Regions from separate parts of the Streptomyces sp. NPDC048636 genome, predicted to be linked through region 2. Evidence: riboswitches for the same ligand, from Rfam matches in the RefSeq annotation. Region 2 holds a riboswitch; each other region holds the start of a gene.

The links. Region 2 has a riboswitch for cyclic di-AMP ahead of AB0C66_RS32510 (M23 family metallopeptidase). Riboswitches for the same ligand answer to the same signal wherever they lie in the genome.
Region 1: another riboswitch for cyclic di-AMP. It lies ahead of AB0C66_RS20190 (M23 family metallopeptidase); the one in region 2 lies ahead of AB0C66_RS32510 (M23 family metallopeptidase).
Region 3: another riboswitch for cyclic di-AMP. It lies ahead of AB0C66_RS11230 (NlpC/P60 family protein); the one in region 2 lies ahead of AB0C66_RS32510 (M23 family metallopeptidase).
Region 4: another riboswitch for cyclic di-AMP. It lies ahead of AB0C66_RS34145 (transglycosylase family protein); the one in region 2 lies ahead of AB0C66_RS32510 (M23 family metallopeptidase).

The regions. Positions count from the first base shown of each region.
Region 1 is NZ_JBEZHR010000007.1:27,612-34,818, reverse strand. Features, by position in the region: gene AB0C66_RS20200 (DUF6227 family protein) at 407-1,180, shown strand; gene AB0C66_RS20195 (PP2C family protein-serine/threonine phosphatase) at 1,509-2,777, shown strand; cyclic di-AMP (ydaO/yuaA leader) riboswitch at 3,000-3,175, shown strand; gene AB0C66_RS20190 (M23 family metallopeptidase) at 3,187-4,401, shown strand; gene AB0C66_RS20185 (aldo/keto reductase) at 4,611-5,555, shown strand; gene AB0C66_RS20180 (hypothetical protein) at 5,610-5,912, opposite strand; gene AB0C66_RS20175 (DUF397 domain-containing protein) at 6,009-6,218, opposite strand; gene AB0C66_RS20170 (helix-turn-helix transcriptional regulator) at 6,218-7,063, opposite strand.
Region 2 is NZ_JBEZHR010000018.1:100,504-107,710, forward strand. Features, by position in the region: gene AB0C66_RS32495 (DNA topoisomerase IV subunit A) at 1-979, opposite strand, end outside; gene AB0C66_RS32500 (pitrilysin family protein) at 1,262-2,626, shown strand; gene AB0C66_RS32505 (pitrilysin family protein) at 2,623-4,029, shown strand; cyclic di-AMP (ydaO/yuaA leader) riboswitch at 4,247-4,410, shown strand; gene AB0C66_RS32510 (M23 family metallopeptidase) at 4,423-5,205, shown strand; gene AB0C66_RS32515 (GntR family transcriptional regulator) at 5,445-6,248, shown strand; gene AB0C66_RS32520 (HPr family phosphocarrier protein) at 6,427-6,717, opposite strand; gene AB0C66_RS32525 (GNAT family N-acetyltransferase) at 6,952-7,207, shown strand, end outside.
Region 3 is NZ_JBEZHR010000003.1:143,837-151,043, forward strand. Features, by position in the region: gene pcrA (DNA helicase PcrA) at 1-1,701, opposite strand, end outside; cyclic di-AMP (ydaO/yuaA leader) riboswitch at 1,874-2,039, shown strand; gene AB0C66_RS11230 (NlpC/P60 family protein) at 2,047-3,198, shown strand; gene AB0C66_RS11235 (L,D-transpeptidase) at 3,384-4,031, opposite strand; gene AB0C66_RS11240 (hypothetical protein) at 4,265-4,618, opposite strand; gene AB0C66_RS11245 (C40 family peptidase) at 4,977-6,029, shown strand; gene AB0C66_RS11250 (DnaA/Hda family protein) at 6,361-7,207, shown strand, end outside.
Region 4 is NZ_JBEZHR010000021.1:88,400-95,606, reverse strand. Features, by position in the region: gene AB0C66_RS34170 (DUF742 domain-containing protein) at 1-61, opposite strand, end outside; gene AB0C66_RS34165 (roadblock/LC7 domain-containing protein) at 58-459, opposite strand; gene AB0C66_RS34160 (ATP-binding protein) at 456-1,565, opposite strand; gene AB0C66_RS34155 (cytochrome P450) at 2,219-3,487, shown strand; gene AB0C66_RS34150 (transglycosylase family protein) at 3,634-4,677, shown strand; cyclic di-AMP (ydaO/yuaA leader) riboswitch at 4,932-5,123, shown strand; gene AB0C66_RS34145 (transglycosylase family protein) at 5,131-5,802, shown strand; gene eno (phosphopyruvate hydratase) at 6,095-7,207, shown strand, end outside.

The sequences.
Region 1 (7,207 bases), on a different contig from region 2:
ACTTCTCTGACGCGTGTTCTCCGCGATTCCCGCAATCGATACCGGAAGAAGTGGCATTTGGAGCAGTAAGGAGGCAGTAAGGGGCCTGGCGCTTCCGGGAGCGCTTCCGACAAAACTGAGGGGGCTGGAAGAGGCGGTCCGGAGGGGGTCCGTCCGGATCACCGCCGCCGTCCGGACCGCGTACCGGACCGCGTACCGACGGATCGGCCAACGGGGCCCACGGCGCGGCGGCCGGACCGGGTGAGTGATACATCCGGGTTCGTCGGCGCAGAACTATGTGAGGCACAGTCACATCGGCAGCTTCGCCGAACCGCAGCGCGGCCCGTGTTCACGCCGCTACGCTAAGTGCGCGAAGCAGTCGCCCGGGGGGCGCGGCGCATCAAGGCCGGGAGGCGGGAGGACGGACATGGGGCACTCACGAGGGGGCGGGACCCCCGCCGAGCTGATGGACGGGCTGCTCGCCCGCGCGGAGAACGGGTTCGAGATCGGTGAAGCGGTGCTGACCCGGGCGCGCGGCGCCCTGATGCACCAGTCCGAGCTGCGGTCCTGCCGCCAGTGCAACGACCCGTCCGGTGCGCTGGGCTACAGCACGTACCGCCATGTCTTCCTGCTCCCCGACGGCAGCAGCCTGCTGCTGTGGGAGCTGGAGCACAGCACCGGCCCGGAGGACGGCCGCCACCACGAGCTCTATGGCGACGAGGACGCCCTCGCGTTAGCCGAGCGGCGGGTGTACGAGCGGGTCGGCGGTGCCCGGTGGGAGGAGCTGGACGGCTTACCGCTCTGGCTGCCGGAGCAGTTGCTGCACCAGGCCACCGAGCCGGTGGAGTCGCCCCGCACCTATGTGGCCGACAATTCGGCCGATCACGCCCGCCGGGTGCTGCGCCGCGCCGAGAACCCCGACCGGCCGGGCGAGGAGACCGAGCGTCTGCTGGAGGCCGCGTTCGCGCATGACATCGCGCTGGCCCCCAAGCCGCGCCGCCGCTCCGGTGGGCCCGACACCACCTGGTGCCGCTTCTACGAGCACGCCTTCCTGCTGGCCGGTGGGGACGAGATCGTGCTGTGGGAGCTGGAGCACAATCTGACCCACGACGGCCGGCTGGTGTGCGAGGTCTATCTCGACGAGGTCTCCGCCGAGCTGGCGGCGGACCGCCACGCGCGGGCGCTCGGCGTCGACCTCTGACGTCCGCCGCGCCCCCGGCGCCCCCCGGCGCCTTCCGCGTCCACGGACGCCGTAGAGGCCCGTCCAGGCGCCCGTAGTCCGCCGTGCCACCCCGCCCCACCCACATGGGCGCCACCGATTCGCCTGGTGGCCCGTCAGCCGGAAGCCTGGGGTGACGGGCGGCGGCCGCGAGGACCGGCGCGCTCCGGCTGCGGACCAGGGAAAGCGGGAGAGACCGGTGCGGGTGCGAGGGAACGGGGCTCGTACGAGCGCCCGTACGGAGCGGGGTGCGAGCTGGCCGCGCCGTGCCCGGACCCGTACGCGCAGCCGCCCCCGGACCCGTCTCCATATGCTTGTCGACACCAGCGCCCCGAGCGCGCCCGCCGGGGCCACGGCGGGCGGCGGCCCGGCCGACGAGTCGCTCATTGGCGGGTCGGGCCGGCGGCTGGCGCGCTGGATCCCCGGACTCCTGATCGTCGGCGGCATCATCTTCGACCTCAGCTCCCCCGCCAACTACACGGCGGGCCCCTTCCTCGCCGCCGCCCCGCTCGTCGCCGCTCCGCTGCTCAACCTGTGGGCGACCGCCACCACGGCGGTCTTCGCCCTCGCCGCGGCGGTCACGCTGGCCGAGTTCCACGGTGTGAAGGACCCCAGTCAGGCCCTGTCCGAGATCATCACCGTCGCGACCGTCACCCTGCTCGCGCTCCTCATCAACCGGCTGGTACGCCGCAGCGACCGGCGGCTGGCCTCGGCGCGCGGTGTGGCCGAGGCGGCCCAGCGGGCCGTTCTGCCCGTACCGCCCGCCCGGCTGGCCGGGCTGGATGTCGCGGCGCGCTATGTGGCGGCGGAGAAGTACGCCGCGATCGGCGGTGACCTGTACGCGGTGCAGGACACCCCGCACGGCGTACGCCTGGTCGTCGGCGATGTGCGCGGCAAGGGGCTCCAGGCCGTGGAGACGGTGGCGATCCTCATCGGCTCGTTCCGGGAGGCGGCGGAGCAGGAGACGACGCTGGAGGGGCTGGCGGGGCGGCTGGAGCGGGCGTTGCAGCGGGAGGGTGCGCGGCGGGTCGACCTCGAGGGGTTCGAGGGGTTCACCACGGCCGTACTGGCCGAGATCCCGCGCGGTGATACGACCCTGCGGGTGATCAACCGCGGCCATCCGCCGCCGCTGCTGCTGGAGGGGGGCGGCGAGGGCGGCCGGGCGGACCGGGACGGCTGCACGGTGCGCCGGGTGGACCCCGAGGCGTCGGCGCTGCCGTTGGGGATGGGGGAACTGGGCGGCTGGCCGGACCGGGTGACGGAGCTGGCCTTCGCCGAGGGCGCCACCCTGCTGCTCTTCACCGACGGGGTCACCGAGGCGCGCGACCGGGAGGGCGCGTTCTACGACCCGGAGGACCGGTTGCGCGGTCACTGCTTCGGCGGTCCGGGGGAGCTGCTGGACGCGCTGGTGACCGATGTCGAGCTGCATACGGGTGGCGGGACGTCCGACGATATGGCGCTGCTCGCGCTCCGCCGCCGGTCCGCGGGGCCGGGCCGGGGGAACGGCAACGGCGACGCCGAAGGGAACGGCAACGGCGACGGTGAGGGACTCGTGAAGGGATCCGGCCACGGTCCGTAGCCGACCATGCCCTCTACGCATAACGATTGATGCACGATCAGCGGTTCCAGGGTTTTGCCAACCCTTTCCCGTGGTGGTAACTCGCCCCTGTATGTCCGTACTTGGCCGCTAAGTTCATGCCAATGCTGCGCTGATTCCTCAGAACAGCTTGGAATCACACAGCGCTCTCTATTAACGTTCGATAACGCAGCGCGGTCGTCACAACCGTCGCAAGGGCGGCACCGTGCGCCGTCGCCGAATCCCGTCACGCACAGCGGCAGTAGCAACACCGCACCACAGCAGCACCAAGGGAACCGGGGAACCACCACCTTGGGGTGAATCGGGTCGAACCTGACCCGTAGGAGACCTTCCTGCTCCGAACCCGTCAGCTAACCCGGTAGGCGAGAGGGAAGGAAAGGAGTGCGCCCCAGTGGCGTCCAACAGGTCTCTCCTGGACGAGGCTCCATACCGCGCATCGGGCGGCGGTCCCGGCACGGCCACCGCCTTCGGCCCCGGTTTCGACGCCACCAGTGGAGGCATACGGGCCGGTGGCGGAATCGGCACCGAGCCCGACGCTGACATCGCCGCTGAGGGGGACCACGGGGCGTACGCGGCGGACGCCGCCGACGGTCCGGCGGGCCCCGGGCCCGACAGCGAGACCTGGGAGGAATGGAATCCCACCGAGGAGTCCATCTCCGTACGCGGCCGGCACCGCGTGGCCAAGCAGCGCGGCGGGACCATGGCGCGCAGTGGCGCCGTCCTCGGCGTCGGTGTCATCGCGGCGGTCGGCGCGGGCGGGATGGCGAGCGCCAAGGACCGTCCGGCGGCGCCCATATCGATGCCCGACCTCTCCCATGTCGCCGACGAGGTCAAGGACCGCCTCCCGGACGCCGATGAGCTCCCCGGCATCGGCTCGATGGTCTCCGACGGCGGCTCCGCGACGACGGCCAACGCCGCCCCCCTCTCCCGGGCCGGGCTGACCACGCAGGACGAGGCGAGCGGCACCACCGACGCCGGTGAGGCGCTGCGCGCCCGGATCCTCCAGCAGGCCGAGAGCCAGCAGAACGCGGCCGACGAGGACGAGCGGACCGCCGCGGCCAAGGCCGCCGCCCAGAAGGCCGAGAACAAGGCCGCCGACGAGGCGGCCGACCGTAAGGCCGAAGCCGCGGCCGCGAAGAAGGCGGCCGAGCGGAAGGCCAAGGAGGCCGCCGAGCGCAAGGCCGAGGCCGAGCGCCGCGCCAAGCTGGCCACCGCGTACACCCTCCCCGTCGCCTCGTACACGCTGACCGCGGGGTTCGGCCAGGCCGGTGACATGTGGTCCGCCGACCACACCGGCCAGGACTTCGCCGCCCCGACCGGCACCCCCGTCAAGGCGGTGCACGGCGGCACCATCACCCAGGCGGGCTGGGCCGGTTCATACGGCTACCGCATCGTGCTCAAGCTCGATGACGGCACCGAGGTCTGGTACTGCCACCTGTCGTCCATGGTGGCCACCTCGGGCAAGGTGACCACCGGCGATGTGATCGGCCGCGTCGGCGCCACCGGCAATGTCACCGGCCCGCACCTCCACCTCGAGGTACGTCCCGGCGGCGGTTCCCCGATCGACCCGATGCCCTGGCTGCGCGAGCACGGCCAGAACCCCTGATACCTCCCCGATCTCCCTGACCCCCGATACTCCGGCGGCTCTGGCGCTCTCTCCCCCCTTGACGCCAGGGCCGCCGGTTTTCTGCGCGGAGGCGCGGGAGCCGCGGACAGTGCGGGAGCCGCGTACGGTGCGGGAGCCGCGGACGGCGCGGAGGGCGCGGGAGCCCGTTCCCCGGAACAAGGTCATCCGCGGGGGCGTTGAAGCAACCCATGGCTGACAACAGGCAGAAGATCGGCGACCTTTCCGTCTCCCCCCTCTCCCTCGGCGGGAACGTCTTCGGCTGGACCGCGGACGAGACCGAGTCCTTCACGGTGCTCGACGCCTACGCCGCCGCGGGCGGCAACTTCATCGACACGGCCGACGTCTACTCGGCCTGGGCGCCCGGCAATCAGGGCGGTGAGTCCGAGACCGTCCTGGGCAACTGGTTCGCCTCCCGCGGCAACCGCTCGGACATCGTCCTCGCCACCAAGGTCGGCGCCGGCTCCCCGGAGCGCCGCGGGCTCTCCCCGGCCGCCATCAGGTCCGGCATCGAGGACTCCCTGCGGCGGCTGCGCACCGACTACATCGACCTCTACTACACCCACTATGACGACGAGTCGGTGTCGGTGGAGGAGATCGCCACCACCCTGGACGCACTGGTCCGGGAGGGCAAGGTCCGCGAGATCGGGGCCTCCAACATCAGCGCCGAACGGCTCGACGCCTTCCTGACCTTCTCCACCCGGGAGGGGCTGGCCCGCTACGCCGCCCTCCAGCCCCACTACAACCTCGTCTCCCGTGCCACCTTCGAAGGCGGGCTGGCCGACGTGGCCACTCGCCACGGTGTGGCGACTGTCCCCTATTACGCGCTCGCCGCCGGCTTCCTCACCGGCAAGTACCGCCCCGGCACCGCGGTCGAGAGCCCCCGCTCCTCAAGTGCGGCCAGGCACCTGGAGACAGCGCGCGGGCGGAAAGTCCTCGCCGCCCTCGACGAGATCGCCGCGCACCACGGCGTCGAGCACGCCACAGTCGCCCTGGCCTGGCTCACCGCCCAGCCCACGGTGGCCGCCCCGATCGCCAGCGCCCGCAACCTCGCCCAGCTCCCGCCCCTCCTGGCGGCGGCGGACCTCAGCCTGACCCAGCGGGACCTGGACCTGCTGACGAGGGCCTCGGCCTGAGCCGAACGCGGCGGGCGAAACCCCCTCCGCCCGCCGCGGTCGACACATCGACCCCTACGAACGCCGATCGGCGAGGGCCCAGGAGGCAAGCGCGACCCCACCGGCGACCGCGAACACCGACGGCCAGGCCCCGACCTTCCTGGCGAGGGGATGCGACCCGGCGAACGCGGCGATGTACATCCCGCTCAGCGCGGCTGCCGTCCCGTTCCCGGCCTTCTCCCGCCACCCCCGGGCAGCCACCGCCCCGGCGGCGGCCAGCGCCACGCCGCCCAGGGGCCGCTTCTTGGTCCACCGGGCCACCCCGTACCCCCCGACCAACCCACCCGCGGCCACCACACCCGCCGGAACACCAGCCATCCCGATACCTCCACTTAAAGGGTCTCCTTCACCGACCCTACGTATGAGGCACTCTTCAACGGGCCCTGTCCAAGGGACAGGGGGCCAGGTGGCTCCTCAGCTCAGCTGATCCCGACGTACAGCCGCGACGAAGTTCCCCCAGGCGCGGAGCGAGAACCCGAGCATGGGCCCACCCCGGTCCTTCGAGTCCCGCACGGCGGTCGTGCCCGTCCGGAAGGTGACCTCGACGCATTCAGTGTTCCCGGGGCCGCTGTATGAGGATGTGAACCAGGCGCCATCTCTCTCGGATATACAGGGCTCGCGCATCAGATCTCCTCACGGACGCGTTCGATGAGTGCGGAGGACGAGGCCATGTCCAGCGCCTGGGCGCGAAGGTAGTCGAACGCGAGCCGGTAGCGCTCCAGTTCCTCATCCTTCTCCATGAAGAGCGAGCCGACATGGATGTCGACGTACACGACGTCCAGCGAGGGCTCGGCGCCGCCGAGGATCACAAAGCTGCCCATGGCGGCGGAGTGCGCGCCCTTGGCGAAGGGCAGCACCTGGAGTGTGATGTCTGGCGACTCGTTGGCGCGCAGCAAGTGCTCCAGTTGCTCCCTCATCACCTCACGTGAACCGATCCCGCGCCGGATCACCGACTCGTCGAGGATGGCCCACAGATGGGGCGGCTTCGGCCGATTCAGAATCTCTTGCCGCTTCATGCGGAGGTCAACAAGGCGCTCGATCTCCTCCGCGGACAACCGCATCTCGGACGCGTGCTGCATCGCTTCCGTGTAGCCGCGCGTCTGCAGAAGCCCCGGCACATAGAGACAGGCGAAGTGATCCTCGCGGACGGCCTCGTCCTCAAGAGTGAACAGCAGGTTCATGCTCTCCGGAAGGGAATCCGCGAAGGAGTTCCACCAGCCTTGCTGCTTCGCGTCCTTGGCGAGGGCCACAACGGCGCTGCGCTCGGCCTCACTCGCCCCGTACTCGCAGCAGAGCGCGTCCACGATGGGCCACCGCACGGGCCCCTCCTGAGTCTCGTACCGGCTGACGGTCGCCTTCGAGACGCCGACGAGCCGACCGGCCTCCTCCAGCGTCATCCCCTTGCGGGCCCGGAACTTGCGCATCATGACGCCGAGCTGGCGTCGGCGAGTAGTGGCCCGCGCTGGCATGGCGGCTACCTCTTCCTGTGGGGCTGGCGGCGAAGGACGAGGCCAGCTGCAACAAGGCTAGGACCGGGCGAAGTTGGCGAAGTACCGAATCACCCGTTCGAGATTCCGTGAGAAGTTACATGGCGAGACTTCTCGCTGCCATAC
Region 2 (7,207 bases):
CGGCCTCGGGGTTGAAGCCGTTCTTCACCTCGATCACCAGACGCAGACCGTGCTGGCGGTCGGTGAGGTCCTTGACATCCGCGATGCCCTGGAGCTTCTTCGAGCCGACCAGGTCCTTGATCTTGGAGATGACCTTCTCGGGGCCCACGGTGAAGGGCAGTTCGGTGACGACCAGGCCCTTGCGGCGGGCCGTCACATCCTCCACCGCCACCGTGGCGCGGATCTTGAAGGTGCCGCGGCCGGTCTCATAGGCGTCCCGGACGCCGCCGAGGCCCACGATCCGTCCGCCGGTCGGCAGATCGGGTCCGGGCACGAACCGCATCAGCGTGTCCAGGTCGGCGCCCGGGTGCTTGATCAGATGGCGGGCGGCGGCGATGACCTCGCCCAGATTGTGCGGGGCCATATTGGTCGCCATGCCGACCGCGATTCCGGACGTGCCGTTCACCAGCAGGTTCGGATAGGCGGCGGGCAGGGTGATCGGCTCCTGCTCGCTGCCGTCGTAGTTCGGCGCGAAATCGACCGTGTCCTCATCGATGGACTCGGTCATCAGCGAGGTGGCCGAGGCCATCCGGCACTCGGTGTACCGCATCGCCGCGGGCGGGTCGTCATTGCCCAGCGAGCCGAAGTTCCCATGTCCGTCGACCATCGGCAGCCGCATCGAGAACGGCTGCGCCATGCGCACCAGCGCGTCGTAGATCGAGGAGTCGCCGTGCGGATGGAGCTTTCCCATCACCTCGCCGACGACGCGGGCGCACTTCACGAAGCCGCGCTCGGGGCGCAGCCCCATCTCGTTCATCTGGTAGAGGATGCGCCGGTGCACGGGCTTGAGCCCGTCGCGGGCGTCCGGCAGCGCACGCGAATAGATGACCGAGTAGGCGTACTCGAGGAAGGAGCCCTGCATCTCGTCGACGACGTCGATGTCAAGGATGCGCTCCTCGAAGTCGTCCGGCGGCGGGGTCTTCGTGCTGCGGCGGGCCATCGCGCGTGCGGCTCCTTCAACTGCCGGGGCGGGATCTGACGGCGTCCATTGTGGCCCGCCCCGCCGACAACTGTGGAACGGGCCGTGGACAAGCGTGGCCGCGTCCCGTTCCGCCCCCTGCCTCGGGACCCTGTCACGGGGGTGCCGCGGAGGTCCGCGGACACCCCCCGCGGGGCGGAACAGGACCGGAACTTCGCCAGATGTCCATGCGCTTGCATACAGTGACAGGAGCGCTCATCACGCGGCTCGCACCGCCTCCATCACGCGATCGAAGGGACGTACATGCCCATGGGTCACACGGCCACGCAACAGGCCGGCTCCGGCGGCCTGAAAGCGACTGAGCATCGGCTGGCCAACGGACTGCGGGTGGTGCTCTCCGAGGACCACCTGACCCCGGTCGCCGCGATCTGCCTCTGGTACGACGTCGGCTCGCGCCACGAAGTCAAGGGGCGCACCGGTCTGGCTCACCTCTTCGAGCACCTGATGTTCCAGGGCTCGGCCCAGGTGACGGGCAACGGCCACTTCGAGCTGGTGCAGGGCGCCGGCGGCTCGCTCAACGGCACGACCAGCTTCGAGCGCACCAACTACTTCGAGACGATGCCCACCCACCAGGTGGAGCTGGCGCTGTGGCTGGAGGCGGACCGGATGGGGTCCCTCCTGACCGCGCTGGACGAGGAGAGCCTGGAGAACCAGCGGGACGTCGTCAAGAACGAGCGCCGCCAGCGCTACGACAACGTGCCGTACGGCACGGCCTTCGAGAAGCTGGTCGCCATGGCCTACCCCGAGGGCCACCCGTACCACCACACCCCCATCGGCTCGATGGCCGATCTGGACGCGGCCTCCCTGGAGGACGCGCGCGCGTTCTTCCGCACCTACTACGCGCCGAACAACGCGGTGCTGTCGGTCGTGGGCGATATCGACCCCGAGCAGACCCTCGCGTGGATCGAGAAGTACTTCGGCTCCATCCCCTCCCACGACGGCAAGCGCCCGCCCCGCGACGGCGCTCTCCCGGAGGTGATCGGCCAGCAGCTGCGCGAGGTCGTGGAGGAGGAGGTCCCCGCCCGCGCGCTGATGGCCGCCTACCGGCTGCCGCACGACGGCACCCGCGAGGCCGACGCGGCCGATCTGGCGCTGACCGTCCTCGGCGGCGGCGAGTCCTCCCGGATCCACAACCGTCTGGTGCGCCGCGACCGCACCGCCGTGGCGGCCGGATTCGGGCTGCTGCGGCTGTCGGGCGCGCCCTCGCTCGGCTGGCTGGACGTGAAGACCTCCGGCGGTGTCGAGGTGCCCGCCATCGAGACCGCGGTCGACGAGGAGCTGGCCCGCTTCGCCGAGGAGGGGCCGACCCCCGCGGAGATGGAGCGCGCCCAGGCGCAGATCGAGCGCGAATGGCTGGACCGGCTGGCCACCGTCGGCGGCCGCGCCGACGAGCTGTGCCGCTTCGCCGTGCTGTTCGGCGATCCGCAGCTGGCGCTGACCGCCGTGGAGCGGGTGCTCGAGATCACCCCCGAGGAGGTGCGGGCCGTGGCCGCCGCGCGGCTGCGCCCGGACAACCGCGCCGTGCTGGTCTACGAGCCCGTCCAGGGCGCCGAGTCCGCCGATGACGCCGCCGACGACACCGACGCAGAAGGGGAGGCGGCCCAGTGAGCGACGCCGTCACCGCGACCATGAACTTCCACCCGCGGCCGAGCGGCGGGGCGCCCAAGCCGTGGGCCTTCCCGGCCCCCGAGCGCGGTGAGCTGTCCAACGGGCTCACGGTCCTGACCTGCCACCGCCCCGGCCAGCAGGTCGTGGCCGTCGAGGTCAACCTGGACGCCCCGCTGGACGCGGAGCCCGCCGGGCTCGACGGAGTGGCGACCATCATGGCGCGCGCCCTGTCGGAGGGCACCGACAAGCACGACGCCGAGGAGTTCGCCGCCGAGCTCGAGCGCTGCGGCGCCACGCTGGACGCCCACGCCGACCACCCGGGCGTACGGGTCTCCCTGGAGGTCCCGGTCTCCCGGCTGCCCAAGGCGCTCGGGCTGCTCGCCGACGCGCTGCGCGCCCCCGCCTTCCCCGACAGCGAGGTCGAGCGGCTGGTGCGCAACCGGCTGGACGAGATCCCGCATGAGCTGGCCAACCCGGCCCGGCGCGCCTCCATGGCCCTGGCCAAGGAGCTGTTCCCGGCCGAGTCGCGGATGTCCCGGCCCCGCCAGGGCACCGAGAAGACGGTCGAGGGCATCGACGCGGCGGCCGTACGGGCCTACTACGAGGCGCATATCCGCCCGTCCACCGCGACCGCCGTCGTGGTCGGCGACCTCGCCGGGGTCGACCTCGACAAGGCCCTCGCCGACACCCTCGGCGCCTGGACCGGCGGCACGGCCGCGCCCCGCCCGGCCCCGCCGATCGTGGCCGACGACACCGGCCGTGTGGTGATCGTCGACCGGCCCGGCGCGGTCCAGACCCAGCTGCTGATCGGCCGGATCGGCGCCGACCGCCACGACCGCGTCTGGCCCGCCCAGGTGCTGGGCACCTACTGCCTGGGCGGCACCCTCACCTCCCGGCTCGACCGCGTGCTGCGCGAGGAGAAGGGCTACACCTACGGGGTGCGCTCCTTCTGCCAGGTGCTGCGCTCCACGGCCCCCTCGCCGTCCGGCGCTTCCGCGGGCGCCGCGATGCTGGCGATCAGCGGCTCGGTGGCCACCGAGGTCACCGGCCCGGCGCTGGAGGACCTCTGGAAGGTGCTGCGCACCGTGAAGGAGGAGGGGCTGACGGACGCCGAGCGCGATGTCGCCGTGCAGAACCTGGTGGGCGTCGCCCCGTTGAAGTACGAGACCGCGGCCGCCGTCGCGGGCACCCTCGCCGACCAGGTCGAGCAGCACCTTCCGGACGACTTCCAGGCGCAGTTGTACGCCCGGCTCGCCGAAGCCGGGACGGTGGAGGCCACCGCCGCGGTGGTGAGCGCCTTCCCGGCGGACCGGCTGGTCACGGTGCTGGTCGGCGACGCCTCGGAGATCGAGGGGCCGGTCCGGGAGCTGGGCATCGGTGAGGTGACCGTCGTCTCGGGCTGACCCCCGGCGCGACCCCCGGTCCCCCAACGGGCCATCAGCGGAAGGACCCTGGCATCGCATGCGATGTCAGGGTCTTTCCGAATGCCCGTTTTATAGGGAGGTTGGCTGTTTGGTTTGTGGGGAGAGCAACAAAAATCCGGATCTGTTTGGTGATCGAAAGACGGCCCGATTAGCGTCAGTGCGGCTGTTCGCCATCTACACGCCGCACCCGCGGCACGGGCAGCCATCGCCGAGTCCCCGTACGGCGCGAGCCAGGGGAGCCGGGGACCCAATGTCCCCAGGGGTGAATCGGGCGCCTTGTCCTCCGGGACGAGGGGGCCGTAGGAGACCTTCCTGCTCCGAACCCGTCAGCTAACCCGGTAGGCGAGAAGGAAGGAAGGAGTGCGCCACAGCATGGCGTTCACCCGTGCCACCGGGAAACACCGCCGTCCCCGACGGTCCGTCCGCACCGGCGCGAACATCGTGGGAGCGACCACCGTCGCCTCGGGCGTCGTCGCCGGTATCGCCGGACCCGCCCTCGCCGCCGAGCCCGCTCCCGAGCAGACCGGGCTACAGCAGGCGATCGTGATCGACGAGGGTCTGGCCGACCAGATCCAGGCCCAGGCGCAGTCCCAGGAGACCGCCGCCGCGGAGGCCGCGGCCAAGGCGCGGGCCGAGACCATCGCCCGCCAGGAGGCCGCCAGGAAGGCCGAGGCGGCCGCGAAGAAGGCCAAGGCGGAGCGGGCGGCCAAGGAGCGCGCCGCGCGCGAGGCCGAGCGCAAGCGCCTCAACACCTTCGTCTCGCCGGTCTCCGGCTCCTATGTCTCCACCGCCTACCAGGCGTCCAGCGGTCTGTGGTCCTCCGGCAGCCACACCGGTATCGACTTCCACGCGGCCTCGGGCACCTCGGTGCACGCGGTGGGCGCCGGTGAGGTCGTCGAGGCGGGCTGGGGCGGCTCCTACGGCAACAACATCGTCATCAAGATGAAGGACGGCACGTACACCCAGTACGGCCACATGTCCTCCCTGAACGTCTCGGTCGGCCAGACGGTCACCCCGGGCCAGCAGATCGGCCTGTCGGGCGCCACCGGCAACGTCACCGGACCGCACCTGCACTTCGAGGCGCGCACCAGTCCCGACTACGGCTCGGACATCGACCCCGTGGCGTACCTGCGCTCGCACGGCGTCGGCGTCTGACCCCGCCGCGGCCGTGCCCCCGAGGGGCACCTCCGTACATCTGGCACCACCGAAGGCCCCGTCCGCCCGGAGCGGACGGGGCCTTCGGTATGTCGCCCCACTCCCGCTGACCAAAAACATCCATGAAATCCCGTCCGCCATCGGAAATTCCCTGGTTCTGGAATAGAGTTGTCGAACGCCCGGCAATCGGGTGCGTTTCGCTGGGATTAAGGCGGAGGTTCAACAGTGCGGGACCGGAAGTGAACGGGGATACCGCCGAGATCACGGGCGGTCGGCGGATTTCGGCGCATGCGGTGTGCACGGCCATTCGCGAGCACATCGTCTCCGGTGCCTATCCGCCCGGCAGCCGGCTCACCGAGGAACTGCTCGCGCGCCGCTACGGCGTCTCACGGGTGCCCATCCGGGAGGCCCTGCGCACCCTGGAGTCCGAGGGCTTCGTGATCACCCGGCGCCATGCGGGCGCATGTGTCGCCCAGCCCACCGAGCGGGAGGCGGCCGACCTCCTCGACATCCGCGGGCTGCTGGAGCCGCTGGGCGCCGCCCGCGCCGCCCAGCGCCGCACCGAGGCCCAGTTGAAGGTGTTGCGCGGTCTGGTCCGGCTCGGACAGGAGCGGGCCCGCCGGGGGAGCCTGGGTGAACTGCGGCCGCTGGGCGACTGGTTCCACGAGATCCTGGCGCAGGCGTCGGGCAGTCCGAGCCTGGCCGGGCTTCTCGTCCAGGTGCGGCGCAAGATCGCCTGGGTCTACCCGTCCGATGCCCCGCACGAGCCGGAGCGGCGGCCGGAGCGGTCCGGGCCGGGAGGTGTGGGCGGGCATCCCGACCCGGTGGTGCGGGCGGTGGCGTCCTGGGCGGAGCACGGCGCGCTGGTGGACGCGGTCGCGCGCGGCGACGCCGACCGCGCCCGGATCCTCGCCACCGCGCACACCGAAAGCGCGCTCTCGGAATACCGGCGGCGCCGTCCGGCTCAGGTGAGGACTTCGAAACATTCCGTCAACACGGCGAACCGGCGGAATTTACACGGCTCCCGTATACATGATTCCTGACCGATTTCCCGGCCTTACCTTTTTCATGGGCCGGATTGGCAGGGCCGTATTGGCAGGGCTGGATGGGCAGGGCCGGATTCAGCAGGCCGGGTTCGCGGGGTGGGAATTCGGAAACGACAGGGCCGCGGTGACCGGTGGGGTCACCGCGGCCCTGTCGGGAACCGCATCACCGCATGGATCAGACGGTCTCCGGAAGCTCCTCCAGGCCCTCCGCCACGAGCTTCGCCAGGCGGTCGAGCGCCACCTCCGCGACCTCGGCGTCGTCCGCGCTGGAGGCCAGGACGACCTCCTCGCCGCCCTGCGCGCCCAGGCCGAGCACGGCCAGCATGGAAGCGGCGTTGACCGGGGTGCCGTCGCCCTTGGCGATCGTGATGGGGACGCCTGCGGCGGTGGCCGCCCGGACGAAGATCGACGCAGGGCGGGCGTGCAGGCCCTCGGCCCAGCCGATGGTGACGCGGCGCTCAGCCATGGTGTTGCCCTTCAGATGTGACGGGTGGTGTTGTCTAGACCAAAATCATACGGTGTCCGGGTTCACCCGAACGATGTCCGAGTAGGCCCGGCCATGCCCGGACCGGGCCGATACGGACCTTCCCCCGACACCCCGCCCCCACGCAAGGGCGTCCACCATTCGGACCCGTCCGCCAATCCGGACGGGACCGTTCGGACCTGCTCCCGATCGGCGCCCGGCCCTTACGCTTGCCCCATGCCGACGCCGCCGGACCAGTACGCCTACCCGACCCACTGGGAGGCCGACGTGGTGCTCCGGGACGGTGGCACCGCGCAGATCCGCCCCATCACCCCCGATGACGCGCAGCGGCTGGTCAGCTTCTATGAGCATGTCTCCGCCGAGTCGAAGTACTACCGCTTCTTCGCCCCTTACCCCCGGCTGTCCGACCGCGACGTCCACCGCTTCACGCACCACGACTACGTCGACCGGGTGGGTCTGGCGGCCATCGTGG
Region 3 (7,207 bases), on a different contig from region 2:
GAGCACCGCCTCCAGCACCGTGGCCGGGCCCGCGCCCGACTCCACGATCGTCCGCAACTCCTCCATCAGCGTGTTGAACCGCTTCACCGCGTTCGCCGAGCGGGCCGCCATGCCGTACGCCTCGTCGACCCGGCGCAGCGCCTGCGGGAAGGTGATCTTCTCGCGGAGCGCCAGCGCGTCGATCATCGCTTCGGCGCGATCGCCGATACCGCGCTTGGGCACGTTCAGGATGCGGCGCAGCGGGACGGTGTCCTCGGGGTTGGCCAGCACCCGCAGATAGGCGAGGACGTCCCGGACCTCCTTGCGCTCGTAGAAGCGCACTCCGCCGACGACCTTGTAGGGCAGCCCGACCCGGATGAAGACTTCCTCGAAGACACGGGACTGGGCGTTGGTGCGGTAGAAGACGGCGACATCACCGGCCTTGGCGTCGCCCGCGTCCGTCAGCCGGTCGATCTCGTCGGCGACGAACTGGGCCTCGTCGTGCTCGGTGTCGGCGACATAGCCGGTGATGGTCGCCCCGGCCCCGGCCTCGGTCCACAGGTTCTTCGGGCGGCGGTTCTCATTGCGCTCGATCACCGCGTTGGCCGCGCTGAGGATGGTCTGTGTGGAGCGGTAGTTCTGCTCGAGCAGGATGGTCCGCGCCTGCGGGTAGTCCTCCTCGAACTGGAGGATGTTACGGATGGTGGCGCCGCGGAAGGCGTAGATGGACTGGTCGGCGTCGCCCACCACACACAGCTCACCGGCCGCGGTCTCCTCGGTGTCCGTGCCCACCAGCTCGCGCACCAGGGTGTACTGCGCGTGGTTGGTGTCCTGGTACTCGTCGACCAGCACATGGCGGAACCGGCGGCGGTAGTGCTCGGCGACATCGGGGAACGCCTGGAGCAGATTGACCGTGGTCATGATGATGTCGTCGAAGTCCAGCGCGTTGGCCTCGCGCAGCCTCGACTGGTACATCGCGTACGCCTCGGCGAGGGTCTTCTCCAAGCCGTCCGACGCCTGCCCGGCGAAGGTCTCCTCGTCGATCAGCTCGTTCTTCAGGTTGGAGACCTTGGCGCTGAACGACTTGGGCGGGAACCGCTTGGGGTCCAGGTCGAGATCACGGCAGACCAGCGCCATCAGCCGCTTGGAGTCGGCCGCGTCATAGATCGAGAACGATGAGGTGAAGCCCAGCTTCTTGGACTCGCGGCGCAGGATCCGGACACAGGCGCTGTGGAAGGTGGAGACCCACATGGCATGGGCCCGCGGGCCCACCAGCTCCTCCACCCGCTCCTTCATCTCGCCCGCCGCCTTGTTGGTGAAGGTGATGGCGAGGATCTGGCCGGGGTGCACTCCGCGCGCGCCGAGCAGATACGCGATGCGGTGGGTGAGCACCCGGGTCTTGCCGGAACCGGCGCCCGCGACGATCAGCAGGGGGGTGCCGGTGTGCTCGACCGCGGCCCTCTGCTGCTCGTTCAGCCCCTCGAGCAGGGCGGCCGGATCCACGGGGGGCCGCGCCGCGCCGTCCCGGTAATACGCCTCCCGGGGCACGCTCGGCACCGGCTCGTCGTGCGCACCGCTGAAGAGGTGGTGCGGTACGTCCTCGCCACCGCCGGAGCCATGGTGCTCGGGGACCTCATGGCCCTCGTGGTCCTCGGGCGGCGGGTGCTCCTCGCCCGAGGGCCCGAGGTCCGCCAGGAAGCTGTCGTCAAAGAGGCTGCTCATCGCTGACCGAGTCTAGGCCGCGCCACTGACAGCCCACGTACGAACATCACGAAACGGTTTCGGGCAAATCACCCACCAGCCTTCACAGGAGCCCCACGAGTTGGCTACCGTCCTGCGTCAGGCAGTCCGGACACCCGTCGGCGAACAGCGTCGGCACGGGCGGCCGCCGCCGAGTCCGGTCCCGCCCCACGGCAGCCGGAGCCGGGGACCCACACGTTCCACCGGGGTGAATCGGCCCGGGAGACGGCACCTCGTGTGCCGCCCGGACGGGCCGTAGGGCAGCCTTCCGTCCGCCCGAACCCGACAGCTAACCCGGTAGGCGGTCCACGGAAGGAGTCGCCTCCCTTGGCGTCGCACCGCAAACCGCGGGCCCGGATACCGGCCGCCGGTCAGAGCCGGCGGACCGCCGTCGGGCTCACCACGGCCGCCCTGGCCTCGGCCACCCTGCTCTCCCAGACGGCGAACGCCGCGCCGGGCGATCCCAAGCCCGCCACCCAGTCGATCGAAGAGGTCAAGAAGAAGGTCGACAGCCTGTACCACCAGGCGGAGAGCGCCACCCAGGGCTACAACGCCGCCAAGGAGCGGACCGAGACCCAGCGCGCCAAGGTCGACAAGCTGCTGGACACGGTCGCCAAGCGCACCGAGAAGCTCAATGAGGCCCGGCGGACCCTCGGCTCCCTGGCCGCCGCCCAGTACCGCAGCGGCGGTATGGCCAGCAGCACCGCCGCCATGCTCTTCTCCTCCGATCCGCAGGACGTCTTCGACCAGTCACACCTGATGGACCGGCTCTCCGGCCACCAGAAGAAGGCCGTCGAGGAGTTCCGGACGCAGCGGACGGAGGCGGCCAGGGAGCGCGGCTCCGCCACCAAGAGCCTCGCCTCGCTGACCTCCTCGCAGCAGACCCTCAAGGCGAAGAAGAAGTCCGTCCAGAGCAAGCTCTCCGAGGCCCGGCGGCTGCTGTCGAATCTGACCGCCAAGGAGAAGGCACGTCTCGCGGCGCTCGAGAAGAAGAAGCAGGAGGAGGCCCGGCGCAAGGCCGCCGAGCTGGCCGAGAAGCAGCGCAAGGCGGAGGCCGAGCGTCAGCGGCAGCAGGACGGGAACGACGGCTCCGGCTCGTCCACCCCGTCCAGCCCCGCGCCCTCCAACAGCACCAAGGCGGCGAAGGCCATCGCCTTCGCGCAGGCCCAGGTCGGCAAGCCGTACGTCTGGGGTGCCACCGGCCCCAACTCCTTCGACTGCTCGGGACTCACCCAGGCCGCCTGGAAGTCCGCCGGGGTCTCCCTGCCGCGCACCACCTGGGACCAGGTGAAGGTCGGGACGCGGGTATCGACCTCCGATCTCGAACCGGGCGATCTGGTCTTCTTCTACGACGACATCAGCCATGTCGGGCTCTACATCGGCGACGGGATGATGATCCACGCGCCGAAGCCGGGTGACGCGGTGAAGAAGGCGCCGATCACCGAGATGCCGGTCTATGGCAGCGTCCGCCCCGCCTGACCCGGCGAAGCCGGATCAGGCGGGGCGCCGCCGACGCGAGGCCGGGGGCCGCCAACGGCCCCCGGCCGACCCCGTGTCGCCGTGCCGGACCGCGACCGGTGACAGCGGTACCCGAGGCCGTCGCAGAAGACCGCGCCCCCGCCCCGGCCGGAGCCGGGGCGGGGGCGCGGTGGGGGGGTGACGGTTTACGTGCCGGGCTTGCGGCCGTAGACGTAGACGTCGTCGCCGTTCTTCAGCAGGCTCCAGTACTTCTTCGCGTCGGACTTGTTCATGTTGACGCAGCCGTGGGAGCCGGGCGGGGACCACACACTGCCCGCGATCGAGTGGAACGCCTGACCGCCGTCGAAGAACTGGCTGTACGGCATGGCCACGTTGTAGATCGTCGACCAGTGGTCGATGTTCCGCCAGTAGATCTTCTTCAGACCGGTCCTGGTCTCGTAGCCGTTACGCCCGGTGCGCACCGGCACCGGTCCGTAGACCAGCCGGGAGCCGTCCTGCACCCAGCTCAGCTGGCGGGTGAGGTCGACACAGGCGATCCGGCCCTTGTTGGTGGGGCACTTGCCCGCCGCGTTGGGGTTGTGGCCCGCCGCCTTCTGCGCGTTCTTCAGGCTCATCACACCCCAGGTGACGGGCCCGGCGTAGCCGATGGTCGGGCTGATGCCGTGGTTGATCTGGAACTTCTGGATCGCCAGACAGTCGGTGCGCGACTGCCGCCCGTCCACCGGGCGGCCGAGGTACTTCTCGACCTTCTTCTGGTACGGCCCGGTGTCCGTCGTACACGACGAAGCGGCCTGGGCCGGAGTGGCGAGGGCGACCGCGAGCGGCATCACCATGCCCGCGAGGCCCAGCGTGACTCCCGCACGCCGGATCCGCCTGGACCCCAACCCCCTGAAAAACCCAGGGCCCTTGTTCTCCTTGAGACCTCTGTTGGCCTCCACAACCCCCATTGCCCGCTCCCTCCGGCCGTCTTGTGCTCTTAAGACAGCTCGCGAGTGCAAACGGTTGCCCGCGAATTGATGTGCGTATCAAGCCGTTATCGAACAGGGGGCACGGTGCAGGGAAAGGATCAGGTCCACAGCACGGCGATGAAGATGTTCACCGTGGTGAGTGCACCCACCGCGCCGAACGCGGCCGACTCCACCTTCTCCTCGTCCCGTTTCACATAGACCAGACACAGGATCACGATCAACAGCGCCAGCTTGATCCCGATCTTGATGTTGTTCACGGCACCGCCGTCGGCCTGGTTCAGCCCGACCAGCGCCACACCGGTCACCAGCATGGTCAGGGCCCCGTGCAGCATTCCGGGGGTCATCCGCGCGGCGCCCGCACTCATCTGCTTCATCTGGGAGAGAAAACCGCCCAGCAGCGCGGCGATACCGACGATGTGCAGACCGACAAAGGCGTTGATGAGTACGTCCATACGCACGGACATTAGCGCCGCGCATAGCACCGCCTTTCACTCGGGTGGGCCCTGATCACGGCTTCGGTCAAGGCCACCACGCAGTGCCACTCACCCCGCGCGCACCGTGATCAGTCAGCGGCACAGGAACGATGAAATCCGTCCATTCCCGCGCATCACCCGGCACCGCCCCCGTTCCCCGGCCTAGCTTCCCCTCCAGATGGCGGTCCGCCCCCCGTCAGCGAGGGTCCCCGCCTCATGGGTGGGCCGCCATCTGCCCGAACGACCAGCCCCCGAACCATCAGCCAGTCCCCGAACGACCAGTCCCGAACCGTCAGTCCCCGAACCATCAGCTCAGCGAGGAAGGTGTACCGCCGCCGTGGCGTCGCACAGGAAGTCGCGCAGCGGGCCCAAGCGCTCGCTCGTCAGCAGCACCGCCCGGACGGCCGCGCTCCTCGCCCTCACCGGCGCCGCCTCCGCGACCGCCCTCGAGGGCACCGGGCACGCCGATCCCCACCTCACCACCGCTCAGGTGAAGGCCAGGGTCGACCAGTACCGGCTGGAGGCCGAGGAGGCCGCCGAGAAGTACAACGGCGCCCGGGAGAAGGCCGACCGGGCCCGGCGCGTGCTGGGCGACCTCCAGGACGAGGCCGCCCGCAGAACCGCCCGGCTGAACACCGCGCGCAACGCCCTGGGCGCGTACGCCACCGCCCAGTACCGTGCCGGGACCATCGCCCCCACCCTCCAGCTCGCCCTGTCCTCCTCCCCCGACCAGTACCTCCAGCGGGCCTCGCTCGCCGAGCGCGCGGCCGGGCGCCGGGCCGCGACGGTCACCGGGATCGTCCGCCAGGAGAAGGCGCTGCGCCGCGTACGCGGCACGGCGGCGAACCGGCTGGCCGAGTTACGCGCCTCGCAGGAGGCGCTCTCCCGCCATAAACAGGCCGTCGAGAAGAAGCTCGCCGCCGCCGACCGGCTCCTCGACCGGCTGACCGCCGAGCAGCGCCGCCGCCTGGCGGACCGGGAACGGCCCGCCGACCGGACCACCACCGGCTCCAGCGCCGCCACGACGGCCCCCGCCGCCACCGGCCGGGCCGCCCGCGCCATCGCCTTCGCGCATGGAGCCCTCGGCAAGCCGTACGTCTGGGGCGCCACCGGCCCCCACGGCTACGACTGCTCCGGGCTCACCCAGGCCGCCTGGCGCGCCGCCGGGGTCTCCCTGCCGCGCACCACCTACACCCAGATCAACGCGGGCCGCCGGGTCAGCCGCTCCCAACTGGCCCCCGGCGACCTCGTCTTCTTCTACTCGGGCATCAGCCACGTCGGGATCTACATCGGTGACGGCCGCATGATCCACGCCCCCCATCCCGGCGCCCCGGTCCGGGTGGCCCCGATCGACCAGATGCCCTTCGCGGGTGCGAGCCGCCCGGCGTAACGGAACGCGGCGTAAGGGAACCCCGCGTACGAGAACCCGGCGCAGGGCGCGTGGAACCCGCCGGGCCGCCGCCAGGCGGCGTGGAGCACCGACAGTCCGACGGCGACCGGCAGAACCGCCCCGGGCCGGACCCCGGCGTGGACGAGCACGATGCCGGTCACCAGGACCGCGAGGAATGCGGCGAGATCGGATCGCCGAGGAACGCTGTTCACTAGGATTGCCCTTTCCTGTCACGCCTCGTACGAGGCTGACTCCACTCTGGAACGGACCGGGCCCGTTGCGGGAGTCGGCACAGTTGCCGATCGTCCGCAACACCCGAAGGGGACGGGACATGGGGAGCCTTGAGCCTCTCGGCGGCGATCTGCCGGACGGGGCACTCGAGTTGGCGGCGGAGCTGCGACGGCTGTTCACCGGACTGGACGTGAGCGTGCGCCGGTACGCCGCGCGCCGCCATCGGGACGCCGGTTCGATATCCCGCTTCCTCAACGGAACCCGCATCCCCGCCTGGGAGTTCATCGCGGACCTGCTCACCGATGTGGCCGAGCACCGGGGCGGCGCGGCGACCCCCGAGACCATGGAGCACCTGCGCGGCCTGCACCGGCGCGCGCTGGCCGCCAGCGGATCCCCGCAGCACCGTGTGGAGCTGCTGGAGCAGCGGTTGGCGGAGGCCGACCGGATGGCCCGGCGGTCCGCCGTCCGCGAGCAGGCCCTGGAGAACGCGTTGCTGGACGCGCAACACCGCGCGGCGGATCTGGAGACCCGGTTCCGCCAGTTACAGGCCGCCGCCGACGACCGCGACTGGGCCCGCGCGGACGCCGAGGCCGCGCTGCGCGCCTACGAGGACCCGCTCGCCGCGCTGCGCAAGGAGCGGGACCAGCTCAAGGACCAGGTGGAGGTGTTGAGCGAGGAGCTGAAGGAGGCGCACACCCGCCGGATACGGGCCGAGCAGCGCTGCAACGACCTGGAGCGGCAGCTCGTCACGGCGGAGGAGGAGGCCCGCGCCGAGGCCGCGCGCGAGGCGCAGCAGGAGGAACAGGCGCAGACGGCCCTCACCGAAGCGCTGGAAGATGAGCTGCGGCGGCTCCGCCGCCAGATGGAGGGTCTGGAGGACCAACTCGAGGAGCAGACCGAGGACTGGGCCCCGGTGCCGGCGTACCCGAGCCGCCCGAACCGGCCCG
Region 4 (7,207 bases), on a different contig from region 2:
TGATGACGTACGGCCGTACTAACCGGGCCGACTCGGGCTCCTGCTCATCTGGTGCAGTCATGCCTGGATACTCGTGTTTTCGCGAGGCGGAGTGGTCAGTACCTTGCCGAGCTGCCCGACGAGCTGCTGCATACGGAAGGTGATGTCGGCCATGTCGACATCGGGGGCGGACGAGACCGCCAGATACGCGCCCTCACCGGCGGAGATGAGGAAGACCCAGCCGCCGTCGAACTCGACCAGGGTCTGTCGCCAGTTCATCTCCGGATCACCGCAGAAGCCGCCCATGGTGCGGCTCAGCGACTGGATACCGCTCATCGCCGCGGCCACGGTGTCCGCCTCGTCCTTGCGGACCTCTTGCGAACGGGCCATCAGCAGGCCGTCGGCGGACACCAGGAGGGCATGACGTGCACCCGGCACTTCCAGGGCGCTGTCAAGCATCCAGGACAGGTCGTTGTTCACTGAGGATCATGCCCTTCCCTGTTCGGATTTGCGGAGCGACCGGACTGCGTGCCGCGTTGGAAAGCGCCCATGATCGAGGCGGTTTCCTCGCTCGTCCGGGCGGGAGCGGCGGTGGAATCCGCTTGCGGCACGATGGAGATCGATCCTTTTCGGCGACGTTTCGGCAGACCGCCGGCGGTCGAACCGGGCTCTTCCGGCGCGGCTGCTGCGGGCGTACGGGAAACCGGCTGTTCTTCCGGCTCGGGCATATTGGTCAGCAGGTCCTCGGGAAGAAGCACAACGGCGCGCACACCACCGTAGGGCGAAGCCGAATCGACGGAGACGCTGAAGCCGTACCGGGCGGCCAGCACACCGATCACCGCGAAGCCGAACTGTGGGGGATTCCCCAGTCCGGTGACGCCCGTCGCGCGCTGGGCCGACAGCAGCTGATCGGCCCGGTTCTTCTCCTCTTCGTTCATACCGACACCGGCGTCATCGATGATGATGCAGACGCCCTTGGGAACGGTGCGGATGGTGATATCGATCGGAGAATCCGGCGCCGAGTAACTCGTGGCGTTGTCCAGCAGTTCGGCGAGCGCCAGCGCGACGGGTTCGACGGCCCGGCTGGTGAGCGCGAAATTGCTCTGCGAACGGATTTCGACGCGGGTGTAGTGGCGGATGCGCCCCTTCGCGCTGCGCACCACGTCGTAGACCGAGGCGACGGCCCGCTGACGGCCGAGCCACCCATCACAGAGCACGGCGATGGACTGGGCACGCCGACCGAACTGCGAGTTCATATGGTCGATCTCCAGCAGATCCTGGAGAATATGGTGCTCGCCGTATCTGTCCTGGAGTTTGGAGATGGCCAGCTGCTGCTCGTTGGCGAGGCCCTGGAGCGTGCGCATCGCCGACTTCAGTGCGCTCTTGGTGGCCTCTTCGGCGCGTACCTGGGCTTCCTGGACCGCCGCGGAGTACTGGTTCTCGAGATCCGTGTAGCGGTTTTCGGCTTCCGCCTTCTCGGCGCGCAGTTTCGCTTGCGCCTTTCGCCCGCGGAATATGGCAGTTGCAGCGAGAGGCGTGCCTGCGATCAGGGCCCAGATTGCTGGATCCTGTATGTATTGCGTCATGAGACTCTCTTTAACGACTAGACCGCCAGGGACTGAAAGGGAAGTGTTGCGCGTCTGGTTGTTCTTGGAGGGGCGCGGGGAGGCGGTGAACTCGCTGCCCGCGCGGCGTGATTCAGTGCCCGGATGCTGCCCGGATGGTCCGGGGACATCGCACTCGTCTTGCCGACGGCGGCGCGTAGACGACAGTGCGCCTAAACGGCTCCGTATGCCCGACTGGCGGCATAATGCTCCCTCAGAGTGGACCCTCCCGGCTGATTTACCGGATCGCCGTGTGTCTTACGCGCCCTTGGCTCGCCTGGCAAGCGCGGTGATCGTATCACCAGCGTGGGGTGGCCCCGTGCATGTGCCTGAGTCCCATTCGACATCCTGACGTCATTTCAGCCATGGCGCTTTTTACGCGCGTTGACCGACGTCAGCGGGTGTAACGGCATGTCATGCGACGTTCGGGGCATGATCCTAAGGGTGCCCTCCGGAGCCGCCGCATATCTGGGCAATCAGCGCGGGTTGCGGGCGACTCGTGGAGGGATTGTGGAGATGTCCTAGGGTAATTCCCTAGTCAACTATCCCCTTGATTCTTATTGTTCCGCATTTACCCGGTACAGCCGATAAGAGCTGTATGGGGGCGGTGGCGAGGCGGCCGGTATCGTCGGGGGGTGCCCGAGCAGCCCCGTGACATTCCCACTCCCACCCTCTTCACCTGGGAGTTCGCCGCCGATCCCTACCCCGCGTACGCGTGGCTCCGCGAACATGCCCCGGTCCGCAGGACCACGCTCCCCAGCGGAGTGGAGGCATGGCTGGTGACCCGCTACGCCGACGCCCGGCAGGCATTGGCCGATCCCCGGCTGTCCAAGAACCCGCGAACCCATAGCGAATCGGCCCATGCCCGGGGCAAGGTGGGCATCCCCGGTGAGCAACGTGCCGATCTGATGACACATCTGCTCAACATCGATCCGCCGGACCACACCCGGCTGCGGCGGCTGGTGTCCAAGGCGTTCACCCCGCGCAGGGTCGCCGCGTTCGCCCCGCGGGTCAGGGAGTTGACCGATCGGCTGATCGACGACTTCGGGGAAAGGGGAGAAGCCGATCTGATCCATGAGTTCGCCTTCCCCCTCCCCATCTACGCGATCTGCGATCTGCTCGGGGTGCCCCGCGAGGACCAGGACGACTTCCGGGACTGGGCGGGTTCCATGATCCGGCACGGCGGCGGTCCACGCGGCGGAGTCGCCCGCGCCGTGAAGCACATCCGCGCCTATCTCGCCGAGCTGATCCACCGCAAACGGGAGACGCTCGGCGCGGAGGGAGAGGACGAGGACCTCATCTCCGGGCTGATCCGGGCCAGCGACCACGGGGAGCACCTCACCGAGAACGAGGCCGCGGCGATGGCCTTCATCCTCTTGTTCGCCGGGTTCGAGACCACGGTCAATCTGATCGGCAACGGGATGTACGCGCTGCTGCGCCACCCGGTTCAGCGCGCCCGGCTCCAGCAGGCCCTGGAAGAGGGGGACGAGCGGCTGCTCGCCGCGGGCGTCGAGGAACTGCTGCGCTATGACGGCCCGGTGGAGATCGCCACCTGGCGGTTCGCCACCGAGCCGCTGACCATCGGCGATGAGCGCATCGCCGCGGGCGAACCGGTGCTGGTGGTGCTCGCCGCCGCGGACCGCGACCCCGAGCGGTTCCCCGAGCCCGATGTGCTGGACCTCACGCGCACCGACAACCAGCATCTGGGCTACGGCCACGGCATCCACTACTGTCTGGGCGCCCCGCTCGCCCGGCTGGAGGCGCAGACCGCCCTCGCCACTCTGCTGCGCCGACTGCCCGATATCCGGCTTGCGGTGGATTCGGATGATCTGCGCTGGCGCGGTGGGCTGATCATGCGCGGACTGCGCACCCTCCCCGTGACATGGAATTCCCGGGGTGGCTGAGGCGCCGAAGCTCCTTGGCGGATGACATAAGTGACGAATGATCAGCGGCGTGACCGGGGCGTGACCTGGGATACACCGGCTTGTGATGATCGAGTGCCGTCGCTATGTTCAACCGACAACTCCACCGCCACACGAGAGGCCACCACATGCGTTCCGGGAACGGTCGGCACCGCCGCCCCCGCCAGGCTCCGGCCATCGTCGTCGCGGCGGGCATCACGGGTGCCGGGCTCGCCATCCCCCTCTTCGGGGCCAGCGGGGCCCAGGCCGCCTCCACCGCCACCTGGGACCAGGTCGCCGAGTGTGAGAGCGGCGGGATGTGGAGTGCCAACGAGGGCAACGGCTTCTACGGCGGCCTCCAGCTCACCCTGTCCATGTGGACGGAGCACGGCGGCACCGCCTACGCCCCGCGTCCCGATCTGGCAAGCCGCTCCCAGCAGATATCCGTGGCCCAGTCGATCCTGGACGAGCGCGGCCCGGACGCCTGGCCCAGCTGTGCGGTGAACGCGGGGCTGACCGACGGCGGCGACGCCCCCGAGGTGGACCCCGGGATCACCCGGGAGCCGTCCCTCGGCCAGCGCGGTGACGGCGGGGAGGGCGGCGAGCGCGGCGGCTCGGCGGCCGAGGACCGCGGGGACGCATGGGATTCCTCCGGGGACTCCTCCGGCTCCTCGGACGAGTCCGGCGATGAGCGGTGGGCGCCCGGCGACGACGAGGGATCCGAGGCGGACCAGGAGGAGGGGACAACGCCCTCCCCGTCCGCCTCGCCCACCGAGGAGGACGACGAGGACTCCGCGTCGCCGTCCCCGTCGGACACGAAGTCCTCCGACTCCCCGGACCGCCCGGACGCCTCGGCGTCCCCGGACGAGAGCGAGTCCCCGGACGAGAGCGCCGACCCCGCGCCCACCGGCCGCCACCGCGGCGCCGGGGACCCGGACGAGGCGAACGGCGACGAGGAGGCCCGGCGGCCCTCCGGGCGGCATGCCTCCCGGGACAGCGGGGAACGCGCCGAGGGGTCCTCGGACGACGGCTACCTCGTGCGCCCCGGTGACAACCTTTCAGAGATCGCCCAGCGCGAGGAGCTGTCGACCGGCTGGCACGGCCTCTACAAAGACAACGAAAGCCTCATCGGGGACAATCCGGATCTGATCCTCCCGGGTCAGCGGTTGGATCTGAGCGCCAAGGGGCGGTAGTTCGGGGTGAATTGCCCGATCTGGCGACGGTGAGACATACCTCTCGTCACATTGCCCGGAGCGCACCCCCTGTCCGATCTCTCCGCACCCGGCCCCACCTGCGTAGATGTGGGCCGGGAGAGATCAAATACAGCACCTCTCGCTGCGAATGGGGTGTTTGAACCTTCTCGGGGGGTGTGTTTACGGTCTTCCCGCTCGCCACCGCGGGCACCGTCGATCGTCACGCCGAATCCTGCCGGCGGTCGGGGGGAACCGACGCGTCAGCGCCGAAGGCAGGAGCGGGGGACCCAAGGTAGGTGCCGAACGGCCTGTGGACACGGGCTCGTCGGCTAGGGGTGAAGCCGGGTGTGATCGATCGTCGATCATTCGTCGATCGGTGGTGCACCGGCCGGGCAACTCACGTCCGAACCCGACAGCTCACCTCGTAGGCGTCGGTGAGGAAACGAACCAACGATGCTCAAGTCCAACGGCAAGCACCGTCGCCCGTCCAAGGCCACCCGTATCGCCGCCCTCGCCGGTCTCGCGGGCGCCGCCGTGGCCGCCCCGCTCATCGGGGCCACCTCCGCCTCCGCCGCCACCACCGCCCAGTGGGACAAGGTCGCGGAGTGCGAGGCCGGCGGCAACTGGTCGATCAACACCGGTAACGGCTACTACGGCGGACTACAGTTCTCGAGCTCCACCTGGGCCGCCTACGGCGGCACCTCGTTCGCCCCCACGGCCGACAAGGCCAGCAAGGACCAGCAGATACAGGTCGCCGAGAAGGTCCTCGCCGGCCAGGGCAAGGGCGCCTGGCCGGTCTGCGGCACCGGGCTGACCACCGGCGGCACCCCGTCGAGCTCCACCCCCTCCGACTCCGGTCAGCAGGAGTCCAAGGCCCCGGCGCCCAAGCCCGCGCAGCCGAAGGCCGAGACCCGTTCCGAGCCCGACCGCGCCGCGCGCCACGAGGCCCGCGGTCCGGTGAAGAAGGGCGACGGCGAGTACAAGGTCAAGGCCGGGGACACCCTGGGCGAGATCGCCAAGGCCGAGAAGGTCGAGGGCGGCTGGAAGAAGCTCTTCGAGCTGAACAAGGACATCGTCGAGCAGGCCGACCTGATCTACCCGGGTCAGCGGCTCCACCTGAGCTGACCGCGGTCCGGCCGACCGGGCCGGATCCGGGAACCGTCGGCCACGCGTCGACCACGAGCCCCGGCCGGGCGCGCCGCCCCGCGGTGCGTTCCGGCCGGGGCTCGATGGGTCTCGGCAAAGGGCTCACGGCAGAAGCTTCACGGCAAGGGCTTCGCGGAAAATGTAGATATCCGCACCCAAAACTGGCTATTTATGCCACGTCCTGTCTCGCGGGACGGGCGAACGGGGGGTCCGGCCCTCCGGTCCGGTTAGGCTCGTGTCGCTACCGCAGACACATACGAAGGAGAACCTCGTGCCGTCCATCGACGTCGTCGTAGCTCGCGAGATCCTCGACTCGCGAGGCAACCCCACGGTCGAGGTCGAGGTCGGCCTCGACGACGGCAGCACGGGCCGTGCCGCCGTTCCGTCCGGTGCCTCCACTGGCGCCTTCGAGGCCCTCGAGCTCCGTGACGGCGACAAGAACCGCTACAACGGCAAGGGCGTCGAGAAGGCCGTCCTCGCCGTGATCGAGCAGATCGGCCCGGAGCTCGTCGGCTACGACGCCACCGAGCAGCGGCTGATCGACCAGGCGATGTTCGACCTGGACGCCACCCCGGACAAGTCCTCGCTCGGCGCCAACGCCATCCTCGGCGTCTCCCTCGCCGTCGCGCACGCCGCCTCCGAGGCGTCCGACCTCCCGCTCTTCCGGTACCTGGGCGGCCCCAACGCCCATCTGCTGCCGGTCCCGATGATGAACATCCTCAACGGCGGTTCGCACGCCGACTCCAACGTGGACATCCAGGAGTTCATGATCGCGCCGGTCGGCGCGGAGTCCTTCTCCGAGGCGCTGCGCTGGGGCACCGAGGTCTACCACACCCTGAAGTCGGTGCTGAAGGAGCGCGGTCTGTCCACCGGTCTCGGTGACGAGGGCGGCTTCGCGCCGAACCTCGACTCCAACCGCGAGGCCCTGGACCTGATCGTCGAGGCCATCAAGAAGGCCGGCTACCAGCCGGGCCAGGACATCGCGCTGGCGCTCGACGTGGCCGCCTCCGAGTTCTACAAGGACGGCTCCTACGAGTTCGAGGGCAAGTCCCGCAGCGCCGCCGAGATGACCTCCTACTACGCCGACCTGGTCGCCGCGTACCCGCTGGTCTCCATCGAGGACCCGCTGAACGAGGAGGACTGGGACGGCTGGAAGACCATCACCGACCAGCTCGGTGACAAGGTCCAGCTGGTCGGCGACGACCTGTTCGTCACCAACCCGGAGCGGCTGGCCCGCGGCATCGACAGCGACACCGCCAACGCGCTGCTGGTCAAGGTCAACCAGATCGGCTCGCTGACCGAGACCCTCGACGCCGTCGAGCTGGCCCAGCGCAGCGGCTTCAAGTGCATGATGTCCCACCGCTCCGGTGAGACCGAGGACGTC